2 regions of the Thalassospira sp. MCCC 1A02898 genome follow, and region 1 is predicted to be linked to the other one. Evidence: predicted binding sites of a transcription regulator. Region 1 holds the regulator's gene; the other holds the start of a gene.

Region 1 (4,575 bases):
TCGGTTGCGTTGTTGTTACTCGTCGGGCGGTATGTGTTGCCGCGCCTGTTTCGCTATATCGCGTCGCTTAAGAACCCGGAACTGTTTGCCATCGGCACGCTGTTTGTTGTGCTGGCCGCCAGCACCTTGACCGAGGTTTCCGGGCTTTCGATGGCGCTGGGCGCGTTTATCGCCGGGGTGATGCTGGCCGAAACCGAGTTCCGCCATCAGATCGAAGCCGACATTTCGCCGTTCCGCGGCGTGTTCCTGTCGCTGTTCTTTATGTCGGTGGGCATGTCGGTTGATGCCGACGTTGTTTATAACGAATTTGGCACCATTCTGATGTGGCTGGTGCTGTTGCTGGTGATCAAGACGGCGGTTTTGTTCGTTCTGGCGCGTGCGATCCGGTTTGAAACCGGCCTTGCCATACGGGTGGCGATGAGTTTGGCCGCCGGCGGCGAATTTGCCTTTGTGATGTTTGCCCTGGCCGCGCAAAATGGCGCGGTGCCGCTTGAAATGGCCGCCATGCTGATCCCGGTGGTGGCGATTTCGATGGCGCTGACCCCGACCCTGATCAGCCTGGGTCACAAGATCGAGGAAAAGCTTCATCCCAAGGAAGAAGACCAGCTTGGCAAGATTGCAGAGGAGTCCGAGGGCATTCACCAGCATGTTCTGGTGATCGGAAGCGGCCGCGTTGGCCGGGTTCTGGCCCGGTTGCTCAAGACGCGCAACATTCCGTTCATTGTGCTGGATAGTGACGCACAGCAGGTTTCGCGCGGTCGGGCAGAAGGCCTTCCGGTTTACTTTGCCGACGGGTCCAGACCGGAAACTTTCCGGGCCGCACACACCGATGAGGCAAAAATTGCGGTTGTTGCCATGGGGAACCCGCATGCGACCGAGAAGACGGTCGCCCTTTTGCGCCAGCATTACCCGCATCTGAAGATCTTTGCCCGCGCGCAAGACATCACCCATATCGGGCCGCTGTCGCGCCACGGGGCGGATGCGGCCATCCCGGAGGTTCTGGAAACCGGGTTGCGGTTATCTGATCACGTTTTGGCGGCGTGCGACGTGCCGCAGGAAGATATTGATGCCGAAATCGCCAAATTCCGCCGTGCGGACATGCTTTTGATGAACGAACTGGCGCCGCGCCCGCAGCGCAAGCCGTCAGGGTCGGAGAGTTCGGACAAACCGGCGAAAGAAAAATCGTAAAGCCGTTACGCGGTGAAAACAAAAACCCCCGCGGCAAATCGCTGCGGGGGTTTTTTAATCGGATCAGGCTCTAAACCGGCTTAGGCAGCGGTTTCAGAGTCCAGCGCGTAGCCCGCGGCACGGACGGTGCGGATGATATCGCGCGTCCCCTTGACGTCATTGAGCGCCTTGCGCAGGCGACGGATATGAACGTCAACTGTCCGGGTTTCGACATAGATGTTCGGGCCCCAAACCGCGTTAAGCAGCTGTTCGCGCGAGAAAACCCGCCCCGGATGTTCGAGGAAATAGCGCAGCAGACGGAACTCGGTCGGGCCAAGATGGATCGATTTTCCATTGCGGCTGACCCGGTGGGCGGCGAGATCCATTTCGATGTCGGAATAGATCAACTGCCCTTGTGGTTGCGCCGGACCGGACCGGCGCAAAAGTGCGCGGATACGGGCCAGAAGCTCGCCAATGGCAAACGGCTTGGTGACATAGTCATCAGCCCCGGTATCAAGACCGCGGATCCGGTCGCCCTCTTCGCCGCGCGCAGTCACCATGATCACCGGCAAATCGCGGCTTTCAGGCTTGCGGCGGATCTGACGGCAGACCTCGATCCCCGACATCACCGGCAGCATCCAGTCGAGCAAAACCAGATCGACATGGGTTTCAGCCAGAATTTTCAACGCTTCGTCACCGTCACCGGCTTCGACAACCTGCATCCCCTCGCGTTCGAGGTTGTAGCGCAACATGGTTACGATTGCTGCCTCGTCCTCGACGATAAGAACCGTTGGGTCCATCTTCCTATGCTCCCGTGTCAGTCATTCGGTTCGACAACAGCGAAGTTCGCTGCGTCGTTTTTTGGCCGGTCAATCCCCGGCAGGTCTTCGCCCTTGATCCGGTAATAGATCGTTTCGGCGATATTGGTTGCGTGATCACCGATACGTTCGATGTTCTTGGCAATGAACAACAGATGGGTCGATGCGGTAATGTTGCGCGGATCTTCCATCATGTAGGTCAGCAATTCGCGGAACAGCGAATTGTACATATCGTCGACTTCCTGATCGCGTTCCCAGACCCGATGGGCCTTTTCGGCGTCGCTTTCGATATAGGCATCCAGGACATCCTTGATGATTTCCTGGGCCAGCTTGGCCATGTTCGGGATCGCCTGAACCGGGCGGATCGGCGGGATCTGGTTCAGCACCTGCGCGCGTTTGGCGATGTTTTTGGCAAGATCACCAATGCGTTCAAGATCGTTTGATAGCTTAAGGGCCGTCACCACCTGACGCAGGTCATCTGCCATCGGCTGACGCAGGGCCAGAAGACGGACGGCAAAGTCCTGGACTTCCTGTTCGAGCACGTCAATGCGCTGATCGGACAGGATGACTTTCTCGGCCAGTTCGGAATCGCGTTTGACGATGGATCTGATCGAGGAAATAAGCTGGCTTTCGGCAAGCCCGCCCATTTGCGAAATGATGTTGTTCAGACGGGTCAGTTCCTCGTCGAACGAACTTACGATATGGGTATGTTCATCAGCCATTTATGCGTACTCCTGGCGTCGCTTAACCGAAGCGGCCGGTAATGTAACCCTTGGTGCGTTCGTCCTTCGGGTTGGTAAAGATCTGATCGGTTTCACCGACTTCAACCAGCTTTCCAAGGTGGAAGAACGCGGTGCGCTGCGACACACGGGCGGCCTGCTGCATGGAGTGGGTCACGATCACGATCGTGTAGTTCGAACGCAACTCGTCTATCAGTTCCTCGACCTTGGCGGTCGCAATCGGATCAAGGGCCGAGCACGGCTCATCCATCAGGATGACTTCCGGGCTGACGGCAACCGCGCGTGCAATGCAAAGGCGCTGCTGCTGACCACCGGAAAGACCGGTTGCCGGCGATTGCAGACGATCTTTGACTTCTTTCAGAAGACCGGCACGTTCGAGCGAGGTCATGACGATTTCATCAAGTTCATCGCGCGAATTGACCAGACCATGAATACGCGGGCCATAGGCCACGTTGTCATAGATGGTTTTCGGGAACGGGTTCGGTTTCTGGAACACCATGCCGATGCGCGCGCGCAGCTGAACCACGTCGATCCGCTTGTCATAGATGTCGCGACCATCCAGGGTAACGTCACCTTTGATCGTCACACCGTCAATGGTGTCATTCATCCGGTTCAGGCAGCGCAGGAAGGTGGATTTACCACAGCCCGACGGGCCAATCAGTGCGGTTACCTGCTGTTCGGGGATATCAAGGTTGACCTCATAGAGGGCCTGATTGTCGCTATAGAAAAGATCGAGCTTGCGCGCGGTCATTTTCGGTTTTTCGACCGACGGCTCCGCCGTCATTGCGCTCTGGGATACAGCAGCCATTTTACCACTTCCGTTCAAATTTTTTGCGCAGATACACAGCCAGTCCATTCATCAGGACAAGGAAGGCCAGCAACACCATAATCGCTGCCGAGGTTTTCTCGACAAAGGCACGTTCCGGGCTGTCTGCCCACAGATAGATCTGGACCGGCAGAACCGTTGCCGGGTCAAGAGCCCCGCCCGGGATATCAACAATAAAGGCAACCATCCCGATCATCAGAAGCGGTGCAGTTTCACCAAGCGCCTGTGCCATACCAATGATCGTGCCGGTCAGAATGCCCGGCATGGCAAGCGGCAAGACATGGTGGGTGACGGTCTGAACCGGGGATGCACCAAGGCCAAGGGCGGCCTGACGGATCGATGGCGGCACCGCCTTGATCGCCGCACGCGATGCGATGATGATCGTCGGCAAAGTCATCAGCGCCAGCGTCAAACCACCGACAACCGGGGCCGAGCGCGGCAAGTGCATGACATTGAGATAGACCTCAAGCCCCAGCAGACCAAACACGATGGACGGGACTGCGGCCAGGTTGTTGATGTTGACTTCAACAATCTGGGTGAAGCGGTTTTTCGGGGCGAATTCTTCGAGATAGATCGCCGCCAGAACACCAATCGGGAAGGACAATGCCAAAGTCACAAGCAGGGTATAGAACGAGCCAACAGCCGCGCCCCAGATACCGGCAAGTTCCGGTTCGCGGGAATCGCCACTGGTAAAGAAGCGGGTGTGGAACTGTTTTTCCACCGCACCGTCAGCAACCAGTTCGTTATACCAAGCAACTTCCTTGTCATTGAGGCGACGGTCGCCTTCATCAACGGTGGGATCGATATAGCCCTTGTTGAGCATGTCGAAATCATCACCGGAAATCAGCCAGATGGTGCGCGTTTGGCCAATCAGGCTCGGATTTTCGAGAACCCGTTCGCGCAGATCATAAGATGCGCCGCCTGAAACGATGCCATAGAGATCACGTTTGTCACTGCGCGAGGTCACATCCGGGAACCGATCACGCAGCGCCTGTTTGATCAGACCATCAAAGTTCGCGCGCCC
Region 2 (4,575 bases), 170 kb from region 1:
ATAGGGGCGGTAGCCGATACGTCTTACAAGCCTTTCGCGCAGCAAGCCCGGAATAATATGGCCTGCAAGGAAAACGGTCACTGCAATGAAAAACCCTGCCAAAACGCGATCCCCTCTTTACATTGTGGCTTCAACATGCAAATTGCCCTGTTCGCGCAGACGGGCCGGGGTGCGAATCTCCAAGACCCTTGCGTTACACGATATTAGCGGATACCTCTGTATCCCTGTTTGACATCGAACAACAAGCACCTGCCGCCGGATATTCTGACCGGCAGACCAAGAAATACGGAATATACTCGAAATGAGCTGGACGCCGGAAAAGATTGAATTGCTGACCTCGCTCTGGAATCAGGGTTGGACCACGGCACGCATCGGTGAAGAACTGGGCGTTGGCAAGAATGCCGTCGTTGGCAAGGCACACCGCCTTGGACTGCCCAAGCGCCCGTCCCCGATCCAGCGCCGCGCCGAGGAAGCAGAACAGAAAAAAGCACCGGCCCCCAAACAGCAGACCAAAGGCATTTCGATCTTTGATCTTGGTCCGGGCATGTGCCGTTGGCCGTTTGGCGATCCGGGCGATGACGACTTCCATTTCTGCGGCAAGAAAATCGTGCCGAGCAAGCCTTATTGCGACGAACATTGCGCACAGGCCTACCTCAACGGCAAGAACCCGCGCGAAGACAATCCCCCTGCACAGCAGGGTGGCCCCGGCGGCAAAGGCCCGCAGGCTGCAAACCGGAAGTAATCTGCTCTGCGCCTGGCAATCGCCGGCAGCGACACCGAGATACAAAAAAGCCGCCCTGATCAGGGCGGCTTTTTCGTTGGGCGATATCAAGGTTCTGTTGGTTACCTTGTTTGCAGCACGTATTTGGCAAAGCCTTCCTGATCCTCGCCAACGAAGCTGATATTGTCGGGTGCGTTGACAGCCGAGGATGCCTTGGGGCTGGTAACAAACGTTACGTCGGACGCCTCACCGATTGGGGCAAAGGTCCAGTTGCCATCCGCCTTCGGATCAATTTCCTTTTCGGTCAGGATATAGTTGGCAAGCACCGTGCGGTTTTCATCGGGTGCCTCGACAATGATCGTCGATCCATCTAGGCCCGGGAAATTGCCACCACCGCCGGCGCGATAGTTGTTGGTCGCAACGACAAACTTCTGATCGGCTGTTACCGGTTTGCCTTCGAAGCTCAGATTGACGATGCGGTGACTGTCGGGATTGATCACTTCGCCCGCCTTGTTATAGCGGGCCGGTTTGGTGACATCGATCTGGTAGGTCACGCCATCAATCACATCGTAATTATAGGTCGGGAAATCCGGGTTGATCAGAGCCTGTTCTTCGCTGCTGTTCGGATCAATCTGATTGAACTGGCCTGCTGACATTTCAAGCCATTCACGCACCTGATCACCATCAAGCAACACTGCGCGCACGGTATTTGGATAGATATAAAGGTCCGCGACGTTTTTAAGCGCAATCTTGCCTTCGGGGATGTCGGTGAAATAGTCCGGACCACCGCGACCACCGGCCTTGAATGGCGCCCCGGCCGACAGGATTGGAATGCCATCATATTCCGATCCGTTCAGGATCTTTTCGAGATACCATTTCTGGGCGTTAGTCACGATCTGGATCGAAGGATCATCAGCCACAAGCGCAAAGAAGCTGTTGATCGGTGCCGATGTCGTGCCGACACCTTCGCGCATATAGGCAATGGTGGCTTCGTGCTCTTCCTTGACCGCGGCGATGATTTCCGGATCGGCTTCAACCAGCGGCGTCACGGTCCGGCCTTCGCGCTGATAGATCGGACGTGCATCAGACAGACTGTCGGTGACACTCCATTTGCCGTCATCGGTGACATTCAAGGTCAGGTCAATCACGCCAAGATGGCTGCCCCAGAAGCCCGGCATCACCGCCGCAACGCCGTTGATTGTGCCTTTGGCAATATCGACACCTTCAAGATCGGAAAAGGTCTCAGACGGGAATACTGTGTGGGCATGACCAAACAGGATCGCATCGATGCCATCGACTTCGGAAAGGTAATAGGTGGCATTTTCTTCCATGCCATTACGCGCCATGGTCGAAAGCCCCGAATGCGGAACGGCAATGACGATATCCGCACCCTTTTCACGCATTTCCGGGACATATTTTTTTGCCATTTCGACAATGTCTTTTGCGATCACATTGCCTTCCAGATTGGCCTTGTCCCACTGCATGATCTGGGGCGGCACAAACCCGATCACACCGACCTTGGCCTTGTGCACCTTGCCGTCATTATCGGTAAATTCCCGATCCAGCAGCACATAGGGTTCGAAATACGGCTTGTCGTTATCGGGATTGTCATCGCCATCATCAACAAAGACGTTGGCACTGACATAGGGGAAGTTGGCACCGGCCAACGATTTACCCAGGAAATCGAGACCATAGTTAAATTCATGGTTACCGATATTGGCCGCGTCATAGCCAAGCAGGTTCATCGCCTTATAGACCGGATGGACGTCACCATCCTTAAGACCGCGTTCCTTGGCCATGTAGTCGCCAAGCGGGTTGCCCTGGATCAGATCACCATTATCGATAAAGACAACGTTCTCTGCCTCGCCACGCGCAGTCTTAAGCAGGGTCGCGACCTTTGCCAGACCAACCGTGTCTGATTCGCCATCACGGTAATAGTCGTAATTAACCAGATGCGTATGGATGTCGGTGGTTTCGAGAATGCGCAATGACACCGTGCTGTCGGCCAATGCCGTGCTGCTTACCAGTGCAAGTGCCATCGAAATCCCGGCAATCCGGGCAGCTTTTTTGTGAATGAATACCATCGAGCCGTGTCCCTGCTTATGCGTTAAACCGCGACAATCTAATCCCGTTTAAATGTCGGTGTTTTGAAGATTTTGCGAAAAAGGCAGGGCAAACACAAATAGAAACGCCTGCCACGATCGGCAGGCGTTTCTGGTCTGAGACATATTTGGCGATCAGGCTGGCTGCATCACGGTTGACTTGTATCCGCGAATAACCTCGTTTCCGGGCTCTGGATCGTGTGGGACGTTCAGGGCCAACACCAGCGAGACAAAGGCCATGGCGGCCCCGGCAAGGAACACTGCGCCCGGTGATATCAGCCAAAGCAACCCAAAGGCCGCCGGGATGAAAACAGCCGCGATATGGTTGATGGTAAAGCTGACCCCGGCGGTTGAGGAGATGTCAGCCGGGTCGGCGATCTTCTGGAAATAGGTCTTGATGGCAATCGCCAGCGCAAAGAACAGATGGTCAATCACATAAAGACCACCGGCCAGAATGTGGTTTTCGACAAAGGCGTAGGAGACGAAAACAATGAACAGTCCCACATATTCAAAGACCAGCGCACGGCGTTCGCCCCACTTGCCGATCATCTTGCCGATCTTGGGGGCCAGGAACATGTTGATCACGTGGTTAAGCAGATACAGCAAGGTGATGGTTGCTGCGTCATAGCCGAACTTCTCGACCATCAGGAAGCCGGCAAACACGGTAAAGATCTGACGGCGTGCGCCACTCATGAAAGTCAGCGCATAGTAAAGCCAGTAGCGTTTGCGCAGGATCAGCTTCTTGTTCTGCGGATGAGCATCGGCAAATTTCGGAAACGCACCCCAGACAAACAAGGCGGCCAGGACCGTCAATGCACCGCCGAACAGATAGACGTAGCGATACTCGACCGCGAAAACTTCGAGCATCACCCAGACCATGCCAAACATGATCAGCGACGAAATTGATTTTGCCGACAGCTGCCGCCCCATGACCATGGCGGTGCGATCCTTGCGCACCCATTGCAATGACAGGGCCTGCTGCATGGTTTCGAAATAATGGAAGCCGATCGACATCAAAACCGTCGTGCAATAAAGCCCGATCACGGTCGGAAAATAGCCCGATATGGCAACACCAATTCCAAGCACCAGCAGTGACAAAACCGCAAAGGTCTGTTCACGCAGAACCAGCAGCACAAAAATCGCGGTAAAGGCAAGGAAACCGGGGATTTCACGCAAGGACTGCAAGATGCCGATCTCGCGGCCGGTGAAGTCGGCCATTTCGACCGAAAAGTTGTTTAGCAGCGCCATCCAGGTCGAAAAGGACAGCGGCATGGCAGCCGCCATAACGATCAGCAGAACTTCCGGATTGCGCCAACCCTTGTGCACCGGCGCTGTGCTGGCATTATTGGGGGCGTCGGGCGCATCACCAAGTGGGGCCGCGTGATTGCTGGCTTCGGGTATGATTTCCTTGGACATTGTACCTCCGAGGACAGGATCGTTGTGGTGGCGACGCCCCTGTCACATCTTGTGCGTTTTGGAATGCGACCAAGTTAAACCTGTCCGATCCGTCTGTCTTGCGGTAATCTGCCATCATATATCGCAATCAAGACAGTTTTGAATGTCACCGTATCATGGTTCATATCCTCAACACCTTTGACGGACGTCCGGAACATCACAACAAGATCCCCCGCCCGCGCGAACTGCCACGCGCGGTATATGTCCGGGTCAGTGATATGCCTGCTGGCTATCACGTTGCGGCACACAGCCATGACTGGAACCAGCTTTTATATGCGATTGAGGGTACGATGACCG

What was found. The regulator PhoB, encoded in region 1, activates phosphate uptake and scavenging genes when phosphate is short. The targets are predictions, from matches to a motif close to TNTCATAAAACTGTCA.
Region 2: a site for PhoB is predicted at 2,859-2,874, ahead of AUQ41_RS12030 (bifunctional 2',3'-cyclic-nucleotide 2'-phosphodiesterase/3'-nucleotidase). Genes of this name have one in related genera too.

Annotation. Positions count from the first base shown of each region.
Region 1 covers NZ_LPXK01000011.1:48,458-53,032, reverse strand. The annotation lists gene AUQ41_RS11245 (cation:proton antiporter) at 1-1,188, shown strand, start outside; gene phoB (phosphate regulon transcriptional regulator PhoB) at 1,269-1,967, opposite strand; gene phoU (phosphate signaling complex protein PhoU) at 1,985-2,707, opposite strand; gene pstB (phosphate ABC transporter ATP-binding protein PstB) at 2,730-3,533, opposite strand; gene pstA (phosphate ABC transporter permease PstA) at 3,535-4,575, opposite strand, start outside.
Region 2 covers NZ_LPXK01000011.1:223,389-227,963, reverse strand. The annotation lists gene AUQ41_RS12040 (NnrU family protein) at 1-102, opposite strand, end outside; gene AUQ41_RS12035 (GcrA family cell cycle regulator) at 302-742, shown strand; gene AUQ41_RS12030 (bifunctional 2',3'-cyclic-nucleotide 2'-phosphodiesterase/3'-nucleotidase) at 844-2,805, opposite strand; gene AUQ41_RS12025 (MFS transporter) at 2,959-4,239, opposite strand; gene AUQ41_RS12020 (helix-turn-helix domain-containing protein) at 4,395-4,575, shown strand, end outside.